DNA from 2 places in the Thermanaerothrix solaris genome. Region 1 is predicted to be linked to the other one. Evidence: riboswitches for the same ligand, from Rfam matches in the RefSeq annotation. Region 1 holds a riboswitch; the other holds the start of a gene.
What was found. A riboswitch is a leader RNA that binds a small molecule or an ion and turns the genes downstream of it on or off. The one in region 1 is predicted to bind S-adenosylmethionine.
Positions count from the first base shown of each region.

Region 1 (9,530 bases):
GAGCGTTTAACGCTCGCGTTCTGGCGGCTCAGGCTATGCCAGTCTTGAACTTAAATGAGAACGTACCTCTAAGCGATCTCGAGACCATGGAATATCGTGAGGTGATTGTCGAAGGGACGTATTTATTTGAGGAGGAGGTACTTCTGCGTAACCAGGTTTGGGAGGGACGATTGGGGTTTCATGTGTTGACGCCGTTGCAAATTCGGGGCTCGACCTGGGCGGTGCTGGTAGATCGCGGCTGGATACCTTTTGAAGAAGCCCAACTTCCGGCCCGCCTTGCCTTTCAGGAGCAGGGGAGGGTGACCGTAAGGGGGATCATTCGTCGCGGTCAGGAACACCCAGATTTTGGCGGTGTACCTGATCCTACGTTGACGCCTGGACAAACCCGCTTAGAGGCGTGGAACCTGGTCAATATTCCGCGCATTCAACAGCAAACCCGCGCTTCCCTGTTGCCAATCTATATACAGCAGGCGCCAGATCCGGCGTGGCAAGGACTACCTTATCGGGCGTTACCAGAAGTCGAAATTAGTGAAGGCCCGCATTTGGGCTATGCCATTCAATGGTTTACGTTTGCGGCAATTTTAGGGATTGGTTATCCATTTTACGTTAAACGGCAATTGCATAAGGCTGGCGGATATCCTGCAAAGCCATTGGAGGATGGGGACGAATGAAACAAAAAACCTTGAAGCAAATTTACGGCAGTGTGGTCGTTCTTCTGCTTTTGGCGGTGTACAGCGGCTATGTGGTCCGCTTTTTGGATCCTTCCGAGTTCTGCGCTCCGATTACGAAGTGCGTTTTCGTATTGGGGCGTCCGGAGACTTGGCTACCCTGGATTGCGGCGATGCATCCAAGCCTCGCATTCGTGGCCGGGCTTTTAGGAATTAGTGTGGGTTTGTGGCGATTAATTAGGGAGAGGTCTCTTTCTCCGATTGAACGGTGGGGATTAATAACTGGGATAACCACGTTGCTGCTCCAAGGCTTACAAACGTTCTGGTTTGGAAATAAACTTCGGGATTATTCTGATTTGACTCATCTTTCATTGGGGTTGCTTGCCCTAACAGCATTTACGGTGGCAGGGCTTTCTGTCCTTCCTTCATTCCAAGTCCTTTCGGATGCTCGATCCTCAAAGCGCAAATATGTGAGATTTCTGGGGATGGGACTTCTGTGGGTCACATTTCTTTTGCTTATCAGCGGTTATGCACAGGGATTAGATCCATACAGCCCGGCCTGTGGTGGTTGGCCTTTTTGTTCTAGCGGCTGGGCGTTCAGTCAGTGGGGGTGGCATATACTCTTGCATCGGTTGCTAAGTCTTCTCGCCTTAGGTGGGGTCACCGGGATGCTCATCATAACCTGGCGAGGTTATTCGCAAGACATCATAGTCCTTCCGGCAGCCACAGCCCTGGCGATCCTTTTTCTGGGTCAGGTCGGATTAGGGGGTGTCATGGTCAACCGCGGCTACCGGCAGGATCTGGTGGCTTTGCACGCTTTCAATATTGTGGCATTGTGGCTGACATTAAGCGTATTGGTTTTCAGGGTGTGGGTACGGTCACCTCATTCCGAAAGACAATCCATAGCCACAGTCTCATGGCAGACACGTTTGAAGGCTTATTTTCTCCTAAACAAACCGGTAATTGTGGCGCTTCTTTTGGTCACAACGTATACGGGCATGGTGTTAGCTGCAAAAGGGATACCGGACGCTCGTTTGACCTTCTGGACCCTTTTTGGGGGAGCGCTGGCGGCAGGGGGAGCGAGCGCCATCAACCAATATATTGATCGCGAAGCCGATAAGCGGATGCAGCGAACGGCCAAGCGTCCAATACCAGCCGGCATTATTACCCCAGCCCAAGGTCTGGCCTATGGGATAGCGGCCTGTTGGGTTGCCTTTTTTATGTTAGCGATTATGGTTAATCTGCTTACCGCGCTTTTAGCGTTGGCAGGGATGATCTACTATGTGGGGATTTACAGCCTTTGGTTGAAACCTGCTACACCTCAGAATATTGTGATCGGTGGCGGGGCTGGCGCTATTCCACCGCTAGTAGGATGGGCTGCGGTAGCGAACGATCTTCAGGTGCCGGCGCTTTTTTTGTTCGCGATTATCTTCCTTTGGACGCCGCCACATTTCTGGGCATTGGCACTGGTGCGGCGGAAGGATTATGCCCGGGCTGGGATTCCGATGTTACCAGTAGTACTGGGCGAGCAAACAACGCGACGGCAGATTTTCATCTACACTTTACAATTGGTGGCCTTGACGTTGTTGATGCCCCTTTTAAACCTGACTGGTCACCTTTTTTTGTTGATTGCATTGGTTCTAGGGGGAGGATTGATTTACGCCGCTTGGCGGGTTTTGCGCATGCCCGGCAATCGCCCGGCTTACCAGATGTATCGCATGTCTAGCATGTACCTTGCATTAATCTTTTTGGCATTGGTTGTGGATGTCCTGGTTTAGAGGGAAAGGGGCGCTCAGGACCAGGATCCGCTATCTTGAGCGCCCCAAGAACTCGCTCTCTTCCCGTCACGCTTCTTGAATTGGAATGACCAGGTCAAGAGGATATTCGGCTAATCGGGTGATTTCACCGTTAGGTAGTACAGCGTAGGTATCTTCTAAGCGAACTCCCATCTCCTTTTCTGGGTAATATAGCCCCGGCTCAATGGTGAAGACCGTCCCGGGGACAAGAATATCGCGCGATTCTTTGGCATAAGCACCACTAACCGGATACTCATGCACGTGTAATCCCAGCCCATGACCGAGACTGTGGACATAGCCTTTCTGGGTGGTCGGATCGGTGCGCACGGTGGGGTGCCCCATGGCTTCAAACAATTCGCATGTGCGATCATGATAGGTCTTGAAGAACGTATTGGGTTTCAGTTCCTGAGTAATCTGGTGATATACCGAGAGTACTTGCTCATAAAGTTTCAGAGCTTCGTCGGTTGCGTATCCCAAGCACCAGGTGCGAGTGAAATCATAATAGTAACCGCCACCAGCCTCACAAGGGAAAATATCAAAGACAATGGTCTCGCCCAGGCGAAGCACGTCATCAGGGTTACCGGTGCTGTGAGGGACTGCCGCGTCGCGTCCAATAGCAAAAATGGTGCCTTCGGGGTTGTCCACACCCTGTTCAGCCAACCATAGATTGATCTTCCGCTTAACCTCGCCGATGGTCAATGGGTTGCCGTCCGGTTTGATCAAAACGCCGTTTTTAGCGCGATGATGGGAAAGAAAATCGGCGGTTTGGGCAACGACCCATGTGGTGATCTGGCCCATACGCTCGATTCGCTTGATCTCATTTTCGTCCTTCGTCATCATGGCCGAAAGCAGAATGGGATCTTCAGAGAAGCCAAGGAATTCTACCGCGGGCAACAATTGTTGTAAGCGTTGGGTTAAATCGAACTGCGGCCCGAACTCAATCTTCCCATATAAGGCAATGCGACCATGGTCTAAGCCGAGGTCGGTTAAGATTTTTTGGAAACGCAAAGCCGATGCCTGGGCAACATCTCCACTGGCCTGCTCATAGAATGTCTTGTAAGGATACTCATCATAGCAACGAGTGGTTAGACCCGACTTAGCCGCCTCATCACGCTCCATTGAGCGATAGAAAAGCAAGGGCGGCTGGTCGCGCCGCTTGAACAGATCAGTGCTGGTGAGCGAGGCGTCACCGGTGAAATAGCGCATGGCGGGGTTGTGTGTGGTTGGCCCCATGATCCACAGCGCATCTACCTGGTAGGCATGCATCAATTGATCGAGGTCGCGCTTCATGGTAGTCTCCTGAGATTGTAGGTTTGGGTTATAACGATGGCTTTATCTGCGTCAGCAATTGACGTAATTCACGCAATAGAATGTCTTCCTGTTCTTCCAATACTGTGCGGGGGTCTAAAACGATATGGTCATTTTCAATGCGTGCGACAATAGGATAAGGGCGATGGCGTAGCCATTTGAGAGCCTGAGAAGGAGACTTCACTCCAAGCGCAAGCACATATGTGGGCAGGGTTTCGCCGGGGAGACTGCCCCCGCCAATCGTAGAACGACTCTCAATTACGCTCCCTACCTGTAGAGCGGCTTGCCAGCGATTGGCTCTGGCCTTAAGGGTTTCGGCGGATTGGGCAATCATGTGCCAGACGGGGATGGCTTGCTCCCAATCACCCTTTAAATAGTGCAGCAGGGTCGCAGAGAGAGCAACCAGTGTGATCTTGTCAGCCCGTACCGCGCGCGCGAGGGGATGGCGTTTGATTTTTTCGAGCAAATCTTTGCGTCCCAGGATGATCCCGGCTTGGGGCCCGCCAAGCAGTTTATCACCCGAAAAGCACACCAAATCGGCGTTGGCAGCCAGGGATTCTTGAACCATAGGTTCATGTGTCAGATCATATTTGGCGGTATCCACCAAGGCGCCAGATCCCAGGTCATCTACAAGCGGGATCTGATAACGGTGGGCCAGATTCGCTAACTCAGTTAGGTCGGGTTCTTCGGTGAAACCGATGATTCGAAAGTTGGAGTGATGAGCCCTAAGGATTAAGGCGGCCCCACTCTCTTGCAACGCTCTTTCGAAGTCCTCAATCCTAGTGCGGTTAGTAGTACCGACCTCAATCAAGCGCGCTCGGGATTGGTGTAGAATTTCGGGGATGCGAAAGCCACCTCCAATTTCGATAAGTTGGGAGCGGGCGACGAGAACATTCCGCCGTGCTGCTAATGCGCTGAGCACGAGCAAAACGGCAGCCGCGTTGTTGTTGACCACCAGAGCGTCTTCTGCACCGGTCAGTTGAATTAGCAATTGGGTGGCATGGAGGTTTCGCGATCCCCGGCGTCCGGTCTCGAGGTCAAATTCCAGGTTGCAGTATCCCGGTGCAATATGGGAGATGGCTTGCAGGGCGCTGGGACTTAGAGGGGCACGTCCCAAATTTGTGTGCAGGATGACTCCGGTAGCATTGATCACCGGCTTGAGCGAGAGGGTAAACCAGGTATTGAGCAAGTTCTGGGCCTGGGTTAGGATGGACTCAGGGGTGAGATCAACGATTTTCCCATGGATAAGATTATTACGCAGGGTGTTTAGCGTCTCCCGCAGGGCTTTTAAGGTCATCGTGCGACCGAACGATTCGATAAGCCAAGCGGTTGTAGATAAATGGAGCAATTGATCTACAGAAGGAATTTGGCGTGGGTCAGGAGTCATGTGGGGTATCATGAGGGCGCCATTGCGCGCGTTCAATAAGGCGGAGCGAGAATTCAAGAATGAAAACACCTAAGAATAAGATCATGCCTAACGTGAGGGTAAGAACCCGTTCCAATTGCAACCAGGCGAGTAAATCAAAGATAATGCCCATCCACAGGGCCTCGCGGACGAGAGTACCTGTTGAGGGTAGTGAGTTGCTTGAGGAAAAGCGCCAATTCAGAAAATAGACGATGGGAAGTGCAATTCCGGTGACCCCCAGAGTGCTCAAGAAAAAGAATAACCACCGCGGTAGTAGTGTGGGTAACGTTTGGGTGATCACCAGGGTTAATCCACCTAATCCTAACGCGCCTAAGATAAGAAAAGGTACGAAAATCTCAGAGAAAGGGGGGAATTGTTGACTTCGATTCACGTCTTAAACTCCTTCTCCGAAAAGATTATAACGCACTTCGAGTTAACGTTTAGACCTTGCAAATAAGGAGTTTTGTAGTAGAATTCGCTGCAACAATTAAATAGCCAGAGCCGTTCTCTGGCGCTCATCCAGAGAGGTGGAGGGACCGGCCCGATGAAGCCTCGGCAACCGCTGAAGATCTCAGCAGGTGCCAATTCCGGCAGAGCCCGCGAGATCGCGGCAACTCTGGAAGATGAGAGCCTGTTTCTTGCCATCAAGGCCTCTCTTATCCAGAGAGGCTTTTTTATTAGCGTGAGGAGTTCCTATGAACGAACAACACACACATCGCAAGTTCACAAATCGGCGTTATCTGGATGCTCTGGGCGAGCGGGTGCTGATTTATGATGGTGCTATGGGCACCAATTTGCAAAAAATGAACCTGACCCCAGAGCACTTTGGGGGTGAACGGTATTTTGGGTGTAACGATTACCTGGTGATTACCTACCCACAAGCGGTGGAGCAGGTTCATAGGTCATTTTTGGATGTAGGTGTGGACGTCATTGAAACCTGCACGTTCCGTTCAAATCGGATAACCCTGGCAGAATATGGATTGCAAGATAAAGTGATCGAAATCAATCAACGAGCGGCTCAACTGGCCCGACGGCTTGCTGATGAGTATAGTACCGAGGGGTATCCGCGCTTTGTGGCCGGCTCGATGGGACCGACGGGAAAATTGCCCTCGATGGATGACCCCGAACTTTCCAACATTAGTTTTGACGAATTGGTGGATGTGTTTCGAGAGCAGGCTGTTGGGTTGATCCGTGGCGGGGTGGATGTACTTTTGATCGAGACCTCTCAGGACATTCTGGAGGTTAAGGCGGCCATTTTGGGGATTCAGAAAGCGTTTGAGGAAACCGGCATTTATCTCCCGATTCAAGCCCAGGTGACGTTAGATACCACCGGGCGCATGTTGTTAGGGACAGATATCTCTGCTGTACTGGCAATTCTGGAAGGTTTAGCGGTGGACGTGATTGGTCTCAATTGCTCCACCGGGCCGGATTATATGCGTGAGCCTATCCGTTATTTGGGGGAACATTCCAGCCTACCGGTTTCGTGTATCCCGAATGCGGGCTTGCCGCTTAATGTGGACGGCCAGGCGGTTTACCCGCTGGAGCCAGAGCATTTTGCCGAGGAACTGGCCGAATTTGTCGAAAAGTATCACATCAACGTTGTCGGCGGTTGTTGCGGCACGACCCCCGCGCACCTCAAGCGTTTGATAGAGCGTCTGGGACGGCGTCCGGCGCCTCCACGCCCAATCTTGAACATTCCTCAGTTGGCCTCGGCGATCCAGGCAATGCCAATGCTCCAGGAGCCCAAACCCTTTCTGATCGGGGAACGCCTGAACACGCAGGGGAGTCAGAAATTCAAGCAATTGATTCTTGAGGAGCGTTATGACGAAATTTTGACTTTGGCGCGCCAGCAAGTCAACAGCGGGGCACATGCGCTAGACATTTGTGTTGCCCTTACCGAGCGCGGCGATGAGGCAGAGACGATGCGCAAGGTGATCAAACGCCTTGCTCCGCTTGTGCGGGTGCCGTTGGTGATTGATACCACCGAGCCTGAAGTCATGGAAGTGGCGCTTAAAACCGCCCCCGGACGGTGTATGTTGAACTCGACGCATCTGGAAGGGGGGCGAGCAAAGGCAGATCGCGTCTTTGAGTTAGCCAAGCGCTATAATGCCGCCGTGATCGTCCTGACCATAGATGAGAACGGCATGGCAAAGACCGCTGAAAACAAACTGGCCGTGGCTAAGCGCATTTACCAGATCGCCGTTGAGGAGCACGGCTTACGTCCGCAGGATTTGGTGTTTGATGCGCTGACCTTCACGTTGGCAACGGGGGATCCGGAGTTTGCCCGTTCGGCGATTGAAACCCTTGAAGGTATTCGTCTCATCAAGGCCGAACTTCCTGGTGTGTTAACATCCTTGGGGATCAGTAATGTGTCCTTTGGCTTAGCGCCGCGAGCGCGCGCGGTGTTGAATAGCGTGATGCTTTATCATGCCGTGCAGGCTGGGTTGGATATGGCAATTGTCAATCCGGCTCACATCAAGCCTTATGCTGAGATACCGGAGGAAGAACGCCGGCTGGCTGAGGATGTGATCTTCAATCGTCATCCGGAAGCCTTGCAGCGTTTTATTAGCTTTATGGAGAGCACTGCTGCCGAGGGGACCGAAAAGCGCGAGAGCGAACAAAGTGCACTAGGGGAGAAAACTCCCGAGCAACGCTTGCATTGGCGTATTTTGCATCGTCAAAAAGAGGGGGTTGAACAGGATATTGATGAGATCATTCAGCGAGAGGCGCCGCGCTCACAGCATGAGGTTGCTGTGCAGATTTTGAATCAGGTGCTTTTACCCGCGATGAAAGAAGTGGGGGACAAATTTGGAAGTGGCGAATTGATCCTGCCGTTTGTGTTGCAGTCAGCAGAGGTGATGAAAAAAGCAGTTTCTCATCTAGAGCGTTATTTGGAACGCAAAGAGGGTGTCAGTAAGGGGCGCATGGTTCTGGCGACTGTTTACGGTGATGTCCATGATATCGGTAAAAACCTGGTTAAGACCATTTTATCCAATAACGGCTATGAGGTGATTGATCTGGGCAAACAGGTGCCGGCTGAAACGATCATTTCTAAGGCCGTAGAAGTTCAAGCCGATGCTATTGGCCTAAGTGCTTTGTTGGTTTCTACCAGTCGGCAGATGCCCTTGATCGTCAATGAACTTCATCGCCGCGGCTTGAAGTTCCCGGTGCTGATCGGCGGGGCGGCGATTAACCCGCGCTTCGGACGGCGCATCTTGCAGACCGAGAGCGGTGAGTTTTATGAGCCGGGCGTCTTTTACTGTAAAGATGCCTTTGAGGGTCTGGAAACCATGGATGCACTAATGGAACCCGAAGCGCGCCAGCGTCTGCTTGCACGTATTCGCGCCGAGGCAGAGATGGAACTGGGACGGCAAGTACCATCCACAGCACGGGCTGGTGTGCGCCGTTCGAATGTGCCACTGATTGAACGCATTCCGCGCCCGCCCACTTGGGGTGTACGGGTGGTGCGTCAAATGCCCTTGGAAAGCGTCTTCCAATGCTTATCAAAAAACGAATTGTTCCGGCTTTCATGGGGAGCGAAGAACACCCACGGTGAAGCCTGGGAACGCCTGTTGGCGGACTATGAAGCCAGATTAGACGCAATGCGCCGCGAGGCTCTGGTCGAAGGCTGGCTTAAACCCCAGGGGATTTATGGCTACTGGCCAGCTCAAGCGGATGGAAACGATTTGATCATTTATGATCCGGCCAGCGTGCAAGCCGGCTCGCCCGAAGAAATGATGCGTTTCACCTTCCCACGCCAAAGTATGGGTGAATTTCTTTGCCTGGCGGATTATTTTGCGCCGGTGGATTCTGGGATTATGGACGTTGTTGCATTCCAAATCGTTACCGTGGGACAAATGGCTACTGAGCGAGTTGAACGACTGCAATCCCAGGGGCTTTATACAGAGGCGTATTTTACTCACGGCTTAGCTGTGCAGATGGCAGAAGCAACGGCGGAATACCTCCATCGCCATATTCGGCGCGAGTTAGGATTGGCTCCGGATCAAGGAAAGCGGTATTCATGGGGATATCCGGCGATCCCCGATTTAGCCGATCATCGCAAAGTGTTTGAATTGCTTCCGGCAGAAACAGAACTAGGGATGAGTCTAACGGCGGCGTATCAACTGGTGCCAGAGCAGTCCACGGCTGCCATTATTGTCCACCATCCTCAGGCTAAATATTTCAATATCGGTGAGAGCCGTATTGAGCAATTGATGCGGGCTCAAGAGGGGTAGGTTGCGGATGAGACGAGAGGCGTTTTTTGAATGGCTTTCTTCCCAAGGACGCCCGATTCTAGCCGATGGGGCGATGGGAACATTACTCAATCAGCGAGGGGTCAAATTTGAGGAATGC
Region 1 is NZ_JAUHMF010000001.1:74,179-83,708, forward strand. Features, by position in the region: gene QYE77_RS00340 (SURF1 family protein) at 1-671, shown strand, start outside; gene QYE77_RS00345 (heme o synthase) at 668-2,446, shown strand; gene QYE77_RS00350 (Xaa-Pro peptidase family protein) at 2,513-3,754, opposite strand; gene selA (L-seryl-tRNA(Sec) selenium transferase) at 3,783-5,159, opposite strand; gene QYE77_RS00360 (hypothetical protein) at 5,149-5,568, opposite strand; SAM riboswitch class I at 5,690-5,807, shown strand; gene metH (methionine synthase) at 5,873-9,412, shown strand; gene QYE77_RS00370 (bifunctional homocysteine S-methyltransferase/methylenetetrahydrofolate reductase) at 9,420-9,530, shown strand, end outside.

Region 2 (9,530 bases), 1.4 Mb from region 1:
CCAGGCCACGATAGGACGAAAATAACGCGCTAACCATGAGAAATAGGGCGCCCATATCTCCGGTCCGGGATGATGCGTGGCCAGAACCGGCAGGCCGCGGCGGTGCGCCTCACGCCGGGCCGCCCGACACAAAGGCGAGGAATCCTGCAGGTGAACCACATCGGGTTGAAAGGCGTCGAAGATGCGCCGCATCCCTGCGCCCAACCGCCAGACCCAGACCAACTCGTTATGGAGCAGACTTAAGGGCAGTCCGGGCAAGCGCCACACAGTAAGGTTGCCCTGGCTTTCCATTTCCGCTCGCCAGCCGCGCCCTGGCACCACCACCCCTACCGAATGCCCGTGCCGCACCAATCCTTGCGCTAAGTTACCGCTAAAGGTAGCCTGCCCATTTAAGTGGGGCGGATAGGTCGTGGTAACAATTAGCACACGCATGGAGAACAATCACTCTCTCGCATCATCATGTCCGGTGGCTTCAATGCGCAATGCCGGATGACGGCGCAACAAACGGGGCAGAAAAATCATGCCCAGGATCAAAAAGAAAAGCGTTGAGGCGATCGCCAGATACCGCACCCCTTGGGTGATATACATCAGACTGTTGGCTAAATAGTAACCAACAGCGACGAAGGCGCCAGTTACAATCAAATTGGTGAGAAAAATCGCTCCAAACCAACGGCGCAAAGGCACCCGCGCCAGTCCGGTTGCGATTAGCGCTGGGATGATCATCCCATTGGTGAGTTTGGCAACGACCAAAATCTTAAGGGCATGACGTTGGACTAAATTCTGCAATCCTTCCACTTGCTCCCGGCGAATCCCCAACCAACGCCAGCGCGTCAGCCATTCCAATCGCCCAAGATACCCCAGAGCGTACCAAAGGGTATCTGCAATCAGGTTGCCCAAAGAGGCAGCCACAAAGACCGGAATAGGCGCGACAAAACCGGCCGACGCTGCCGTAGCCGCCAGCAGGATCGAGACCGGGCCTTCCAACGCCACCATGAGCACCAGAAGCGGATAAAACCACCACCCCACTGGCGCGAGGGGAATCAGATGAATCCATCCCAACGCATGGTCTATGCCGTTAAGAAAGCCTTCCATCGCCCATCCCTGTTGACAAACGCTAAATCCAAACTTAACTCAAACGTCCCTCTGCGGTTACACCGAAAATTGTTGACCGTGCTGATTATAATACGTGAAATGATCCCCTTGGGTTTTCCTTTCAAAGATTAGGATTCACCCCGATAATAATAAAAGCATAGGTTTGGCTTGACGCTCCTTTTTCTTTGGGATAGGATAACTGACGTGGCTCAGCACCGTTCTCCCCGTGTTCCCAATTGGGTAATCCTAGGGGATGGACTTTTCCTGCTCGGGGTAACGCTGGTCGGGGAAGTCACCCATGGGATTTCCCTGCTCTCTCCGCGCTGGCTCACCACATATATCCCGCTACTTATTGGCTGGGCATTGAGCGCCCTGCCGTTGGGGCTTTACCATACCTCATATGCCAGTCGCTTTGGGGTAAGCGTACGTACCCTTTGGGCTGTTCTTCTCGCCGTTCCTCTAGCCGCATGGCTGCGCGGTTTTTGGCTGCAAACCCCCGTGATTCCGCTGTTTGTTCTGGTACTAATAGCGACAACTGGCGTCACCCTGGCCATCTGGCGCGCAATCGCTGCTCTCCTGCTCCGTGCAAGAAAGGTTTAGGATGGACGAAGCCGCATACATTAGCCGCGCTTTAGAAGGTGACCTGGAAGCGTTCAACCACTTGGTGTTGACCTACCAGGATAGTGCCTATAATCTGGCCTACCGCATGCTAAACGACCCTGATGCGGCCGCCGATGTGACTCAGACCGCTTTTATCGCGGCATACCGCAGTCTTAAATCCTACCGCGGGGGCTCGTTCCGCGCCTGGGTTATGCGCATGGTGACCAATGCCTGCTACGATGAATTGCGGCGGCGGAAACGCCGTCCCACTATCGCGCTCGAGCCGCTCAACCGCGAAGACGAGGAAATCGAATCCCCCGCCTGGTTGGCCGATAACCACCTCTCGCCTGAAGAAGAAATTCAAATGCGTGAGCTCGAACACGCTATCACCCACTGTTTACAGGAACTCCCAGAAGACTTTCGGGCTGTGGTCATTATGGTAGATATAGAAGGATACGACTACAGCGAAGTTTCCCAGGCGCTGGGTAAACCCCTGGGCACGATCAAAAGCCGCCTGGCGCGTGCTCGCCTCCGCCTGCGTGATTGCCTGGCCGGATTTGCGGAACTATTACCCACCCGCTTTCGTCTAGGTAAAGAGGAAATGGCATGAAGACGCGACTCTCTCTCAAAGAATGGGAACGTCTCTCCGCCTACCTAGATGGACAACTTGGCGAACGTGAACGTCGGCAGGTGGAGGAATGGCTACGAACGCGTCCTGAGGTTCGTGAGGCTTGGCACAGTTTGCGTCAGACCCGGCACGTGCTACGCCACGCGCCGCGTCGCAGAGTTCCGCGCAACTTCACGTTAACACTGGCAATGGCAGGAGCGCCCGCACCTAAACCGCGCCCCTTCTTCATCTGGCAACTGGCACCGGCGCTAGCGGTATTTCTGGTCATTGTCGCTGTGTTAATAGAATTTTTGCCCATAGGTAGTGCTGGCCCTACCGCACACCCTCTCCTTTCCGCTGCCCAGCCGGAAGCCATGAGTGCGGCCCAACCCACTGCAACCGCGGTCGTCGTTTATTGGGGCGGGCCCCCATCACCGGCGATTGGTATGGGTGGGGGCGGCGGCGAGGGATTCGGTGGCATGGGCGGAGGAGCCGGGGATACCAGCACACCATTCAAGGGATATGCACCAGAGACAACGCCCCCTGCGCCGCCGTCACAACTCACCCCAACACCCGCTCCGCTACTCGCTACCCCGCAACCCACGCCTGAGGTACGCGCTCTAACTGTACCTTCCCCCCAAGCACTTAATCCCGTCTTGGGACTACCTGCACCAGAAGAGCGGGGTAAAATATACTTTGTTACTCCTACCCCAACCCCCGAGCGCGAAAGCCCCTTTGTTTTCCCAACCTCGTTCAAACGCCTGCTTCAAGGCGGACTGATTGGGCTGGCTTTCATTTTAGGGATGGTGGTCCTGATCCGGAGGTTGCGCTCCCAATGAACCAACGCCCGATTCGATTTTGTCCCTACTGTGGAGTTCCGGTGGTCTCCCGTTACTTGTTCGGACAGGAACGCCCCACCTGCCCTGAATGTGGATGGATTTACTTTGCCGACCCTAAAGTTGCCGCAGCGGCAATTGTGGAAGAAGAAGGTAAAATCCTGCTCACGCGCCGCGTCAACGAACCTTATCAAGGCTATTGGACGCTACCGGCAGGTTTTGTGGATGCCGGCGAAGACCCCGCCCGTGCTGCCGAGCGCGAGACCTTTGAAGAGACCGGCTTAGAGGTTCAGGTGACCGGCTTGGTGGAGGTTATCAGCGGGCGTGAGCACGAACGGGGTGCCGATATTGTCATTGTGTACCGCGCTAAACGCATCGGTGGCACGCTACGGCCCGGTGATGACGCCGACCGGGTAGGCTTCTTTGCCCGTGAACAACTACCTCCGCTGGCATTTCGGGCTACTCGCCGCGCCCTTGGGGTAGAATAAATAAAACAGAGAGTTCACCCGGTTTAGGCATGTATGAGTCCACAAGCCAAGACCCGTAAGCCATCCTCGCGCAAGGGCCGGCCTGGGGAGCAACCTTCGCGTCTGCGTGGGGCTCAACCAAAGGCACGGACCGCTGTGCGGCGAAAACCAGGCGCCACAACGCCGGGCAATCCACCGCGGCTCCTTGCCCGCCTGCAATATCTATGGAACCGGATCTCTCCCGAGCATAAACTCGATGCGCTTGGCGTCCTCCTAACCTTAACCGGCCTAGCCCTCTTCTTAAGCCTGATCTCATCTCAAAATGGAACGGTGAGCCGGGCTGTTCTCAGTGCCCTGCGCCGATTTCTGGGTTGGGGAAGCCTTGCAGTACCCTTCGCGATGATAATTTCCGGCATCTGGCTGATTCTACGCCGCGTCGAGCGCCTTCCGTTGCCCTCCACCCCCCGCCTGATCGGTTTGGGATTGCTCTATTGGAACCTGTTAACCTGGTTGCACTGGCTCAGCGGCAGTGGCCCCGGCCTGGTCAATCAGGGAAAGGGAGGCGGATGGTTAGGTCAAGCCACGCTTGCCGCGCTCCTTGGCGCCCTTGGTCAAGCCGGCACCATGGTCGTCCTATTGGGATGGCTGTGTTTTGGCATCATGTTGATCACAGACACCTCACTCACCGAATGGGCTAAGTTCGTGGTGAAAACCTGGCAATCCGTCGTTGCCAAACGCTTAAAACCCTCAGCCCATCGCCCAGCAATAACTGCACCGACATCTCAAAAAGTCACCGAAGACCTCCCTCCTGAGTTCCAGCCCCTGCCCGGGCGGTCACAACCTCGAGCCACGTCCACCCGAACACGTCGCACATCAGCCGAATCCACCACCAGTGAGTCCCCCTCATCTTCTACCCCCACTCTTCCCGCAACAACCGCTACCGAGCCGACATCGCTAACCGATTCACAACCACCACCCTCGCCCTGGGCATTGCCGGCCTTAGATCAGATTCTTGATCCTCCCACTCCCGCCGCCGCCCAGGATAACCTGGATCATGAGCGCGCCAAAATCATTGAGGAAACCCTGGCCTCGTTTGGCGCCCCGGCCCATGTGGTGGACATCTCCCACGGCCCTACCGTCACCCGTTTTGGCGTCGAACCGGATTTTATCGAAACCCGCAGCGGGCGCACCCGTGTGCGTGTCAGCCGCATTGTGTCGCTCGCCGATGATTTGGCGCTGGCATTAGCCGCACCTCGTATCCGCATCCAAGCACCTGTGCCGGGCAAACATTATGTGGGCATCGAGGTGCCAAACGTAGAAGTCAGTCGCGTAGCCCTCCGCGAGGTAATCGAGAGTGAGGCGTTCAAGCGTCTACGCTCACCCCTGCGCTTTGCCCTGGGCAAAGATGTGGCTGGGCGTCCGGTTGCTGCCGACTTGGCGACCATGCCGCATTTACTGATCGCCGGTACCACTGGCTCGGGCAAATCCGTATGCGTCAATGCTATCCTCACCTGTCTCCTGCTTCACAACACCCCGGCCGATTTACGACTGGTGCTGGTTGACCCAAAGCGGGTTGAATTGACTGGATACAATGGCATCCCCCACCTCTTGACGCCGGTGGTGGTGGACACCGAGCGCGTGATCGGCGCCTTGCAGTGGTTACAGCGCGAGATGGATGCCCGCTATCACAAATTTGCCCAGGTAGGGGTGCGCAACTTACAGGAATACAATGCCCGTCATTCACCCCCGCTACCTTATTTGGTCGCCGTGATTGACGAACTGGCCGATCTGATGATGTTGGCGCCAGATGAAACCGAACGCAGTATTACCCGTCTGGCGCAACTGGCACGGGCAACCGGAATCCACCTCATCCTGGCCACCCAACGCCCCTCAGTGGATGTGGTCACCGGTTTGATCAAGGCCAACTTTCCGGCCCGAATTGCCTTTGCGGTTGCTTCTTCGATAGACAGCCGCGTCATTCTCGATCAACCCGGCGCAGAACGCTTGCTCGGGCGCGGTGATATGCTCTTCCAGGCTCCGGATGCCGCTGCCCCCGTGCGGCTTCAGGGTACGTTTGTCTCTGAAGCCGAGATACAGCGGTTGGTGGATTACTGGCGCACTGCCGCTGCCCAGCAAACGACTCTCCCCTCGCCTAGCGCCAGCGGTGAGACGGCAGTGGATCTCTTCCCCCCTCACGTTCCCCTCAAACAAGGCGAACTGTGGGACACCGAGGGGGGCGATCCGCTGCTCCAGGAAGCCATTGACCTGGTACGGCGCGAAGGACGCGCCTCGGTCACCATGCTCCAGCGCCGACTGCGCATCGGTTATACCCGCGCTGCCCGGCTGATTGACGCCATGGAAGAACGAGGAATTATCTCTCCCGCTCTACCCAACTCCCCCATTCGCGAAGTGTTGGATTACGGGCCGGCAGCGCCGCCCGCTGAGGATTAAAAAACCGGCTGCAGAGGACTGCAACCGGCCATTTATAAAAGACAAGTTTACGTTTTTAGGATGCCGCGACTTTGATGCCCGCTGCCTCGCGCAGGAGTTCGGCTTTATCCGTGCGTTCCCAGGTCAGATCGAGATCATCACGGCCAAAATGCCCGTAGGCCGCAACCTGGCGGTAAATGGGACGGCGCAGGTCTAAATCGCGAATGATTGCGCCGGGACGGAGGTCAAAATACGTTTCAACCAGGCGCACAATATCTTCATCCGGAATGACACCCGTGCCGAACGTTTCAACGTTGATGCTCAACGGGCGGGCTACGCCAATGGCATAGGCAACCTGGATTTCACAACGCTCGGCCAGCCCGGCAGCGACAATGTTTTTGGCCACGTAGCGAGCTGCATAAGCGCCCGAGCGATCCACCTTTGTGGGGTCCTTGCCGCTGAAAGCACCACCCCCATGCCGTCCCATACCGCCATAGGTATCAACGATGATCTTGCGCCCCGTCACGCCAGCATCCCCTAACGGACCACCGATGACAAATCGCCCGGTGGGATTGACATAAATTTTCATCTCGCGGTCAACCATGTGGGATGGCAATACGGGCAGAATGACATGTTCAATGATGGCTTCGCGCACTTGTTGCTGAGTGACGTCCGGAGCATGCTGAGCGCTAATCAACACCGTATGCACTCGTACCGGCTTACCGTAATGATATTCAATCGTCACCTGGGACTTTCCATCTGGACGCAGCCAAGGCAACGTACCATTTTTGCGCACTTCCGCCAGCCGCCGTGTCAATTTATGCGCCAGGTAGATTGGCATCGGCATCAAGACCGGGGTCTCATTACAGGCATATCCGAACATCATGCCCTGATCGCCGGCACCGATTTTCTCGATCTCGGCATCGGTCATCTCACCAGTTTTGGCTTCCAGAGCCTGATCCACCCCCATGGCAATGTCACCGGACTGCTGACTGATCGCCACCTGCACCGCGCAGGTATTACCGTCAAACGACTTACTCGAATCATCATAACCGATATCCAAGATCACCCGTCGCGCTAACTGATCAAAGTTAATCGTGGCGCGGGTGGTAATTTCGCCCAAGAGCATGACAAAGCCGGTCTTGGTCGCCGTTTCGCAAGCCACACGGGAGTACGGGTCCTGGGCCAGACAGGCATCCAACACGGCATCGCTGATTTGATCGCACATCTTATCAGGATGCCCCTCGGTCACCGATTCGGATGTGAACAGGTACCGAGGCGAGTTCATAAACGACGTGTTCATTTTTTGATCTACCTCCTAAAAAGTGTTTTAGAAAAAGAAAATGCCCCTTCTGGGATAAGGAGGGGCAATCACTACACTTGTGTAGGCTGCCCTCTTATCTTCCAGAAATTTACTTTCTGCCGGACTTGGCACCTTGGATGCGTACGCGCCCACATCATACACATCCAGGTTGTCGAGGCTTCATCGGGCCGGTCCCTCCGCCTCTCTGGATAAGAGGTGCCTGAAAAGGCTATTCAATTGTTGACCGTATATTATCACAACCCGGGGTGAATGTAAAGGATGATCTCGTAATTGCTATTCCCACTCCAGGACTAAGGGCGCGAAAGCCGTGACAAATCGCCCCTCTTAATCAGACAAATGGAACTGGTAGAAATATCTATTTTGGATTACATTCTAATTTCAGAATAATTCTATACAAAAAGACAAGATCATGAAACCTTATTTGTTAGAGATAAAAGATTTATGCCTGAGCCGGGAGGGGCGGGTACTGCTTAACCACGTTAACCTGGCCTTGAAGCCGGGTGAGATTCATGTCCTGCTGGGCCTCAACGGTTCCGGGAAATCCACCCTCGCGTATACCATCATGGGATGCAGTGGCTACACCCCCGACCATGGCCAGATCCTCTTTGAAGGACGTGACATTACAGGATTAAGCCTCTCGGAACGGGCACGCCTGGGGATCACCCTGGCCTGGCAGGAGCCGGCACGCTTTGAGGGTATTCCGGTGGGCAAATACATTAGCCTGGGAATGAAAGAGCCGGATCGGCAACGGGTGATCGAAGCTCTCGAAGCCGTTGCCCTCCCCCCAGCTCAATATGGCTACCGCGCCGTTGATAAAACCCTTTCCGGTGGCGAACGTAAACGCATCGAATTGGCCGCCGTTTATGCCATGCGTCCACGTCTAGCCATATTGGATGAACCCGACTCGGGCATTGACGCACTCTCTTTGACCGATATTGAGCGCCTGATCCGTCGCATGGCAAATGAAGGATGCACCATTTTACTTATCACCCACCGCGATGAACTCGCCGAGATCGGCGACAGTGCATCTTTGATGTGTCTGGGCAGCATTGCCTTCGTGGGCGATCCCCAGGAAACACGCCGCTTTTACCGAGATCACTGCCGTTTACATCCCACGCCACCTGAACCCCTGAAGTTAGGGTTAGAACCCAAGGAGGGTCAATCATGACCCATGTTGCTCGTATTCCCTCACCTTCCGGTGATACGGCCCCGGCCTGGGCGGGGGAGTTAAATGCAATGATGGAAGCCTACCGCCAGGCTGGTGGTGACCCCAGCGCCCTTCAATTGCCCCAAGTCGCCACCCTGGTGATTTCTGCCAATCAGGTATTGGTTGCTCATGAGATCCCTGGGGTTCATTTTGAAGCCGAAAGCCTGCCGCACGGCGTCCGGGCTCGAATTTGGGTGGAACCTCACACCCATCTCGCCCAACCGATCCATCTATGCTTCGGTCTTTTGCCAGCCGAGGGGGAACAGGACATTCTGGCCGAGTATGACATTGGCGAACAGGCAAACGTGCGTTTTCTGGCTCACTGTTCGTTTCCCAACGCCATCAAGGTTGAGCATCGAATGCAGGCGCGCATTCGGATCGGTCGTCAGGCCAGCCTGACCTATTCCGAAGAGCACTTCCATGGCCCGCATGGAGGTACGGTGGTTATCCCCAAGGCTGAAATACTGGTTGAAGAGGGCGGGCATTTTACCACCACCTTTACATTGACCCGCGGTCGGGTGGGTGACCTACGCCTGGATTACCTGGTCCGTGTGGGAGCAAATGGGGTGGCCGAACTGGTCACCAAAGCCTATGGGAAAGGTGACGATACCATCCACGTGCGCGAGGTGGTCACTTTAGATGGAGCCGGCGCCCGCGGTCTGACCCGCACCCGCATTGCTGTTCAGGACAAGGCTCAAAGCCGCGTAGATACCATCACCGAAGGCAACGCCCCAGGTGCGCGCGGGCATATGGACTGCACCGAAATTGTGCGCGGGCAGGCTCAAGCCAGCAACAACCCCCTGGTTATCGTGCGCCATGACCAGGCCCAGGTAACCCACGAAGCCGCCATTGGCACCGTCAACCGCAAGGAACTAGAAACGCTGATGGCACGCGGCTTGAGCGAGGATGAAGCGGTAGATCTGATCATCCGTGGGCTGATGCGGTAAACCCAGGCAGGGTTTACCAC
Region 2 is NZ_JAUHMF010000001.1:1,431,286-1,440,815, forward strand. Features, by position in the region: gene QYE77_RS06595 (glycosyltransferase) at 1-432, opposite strand, end outside; gene QYE77_RS06600 (DedA family protein) at 442-1,092, opposite strand; gene QYE77_RS06605 (DUF3054 domain-containing protein) at 1,297-1,692, shown strand; gene QYE77_RS06610 (RNA polymerase sigma factor) at 1,694-2,302, shown strand; gene QYE77_RS06615 (anti-sigma factor family protein) at 2,299-3,138, shown strand; gene QYE77_RS06620 (NUDIX hydrolase) at 3,135-3,623, shown strand; gene QYE77_RS06625 (FtsK/SpoIIIE family DNA translocase) at 3,657-6,053, shown strand; gene metK (methionine adenosyltransferase) at 6,109-7,335, opposite strand; SAM riboswitch class I at 7,427-7,551, opposite strand; gene QYE77_RS06635 (ABC transporter ATP-binding protein) at 7,766-8,524, shown strand; gene QYE77_RS06640 (SufB/SufD family protein) at 8,521-9,510, shown strand.
Region 2: another riboswitch for S-adenosylmethionine. It lies ahead of metK (methionine adenosyltransferase); the one in region 1 lies ahead of metH (methionine synthase).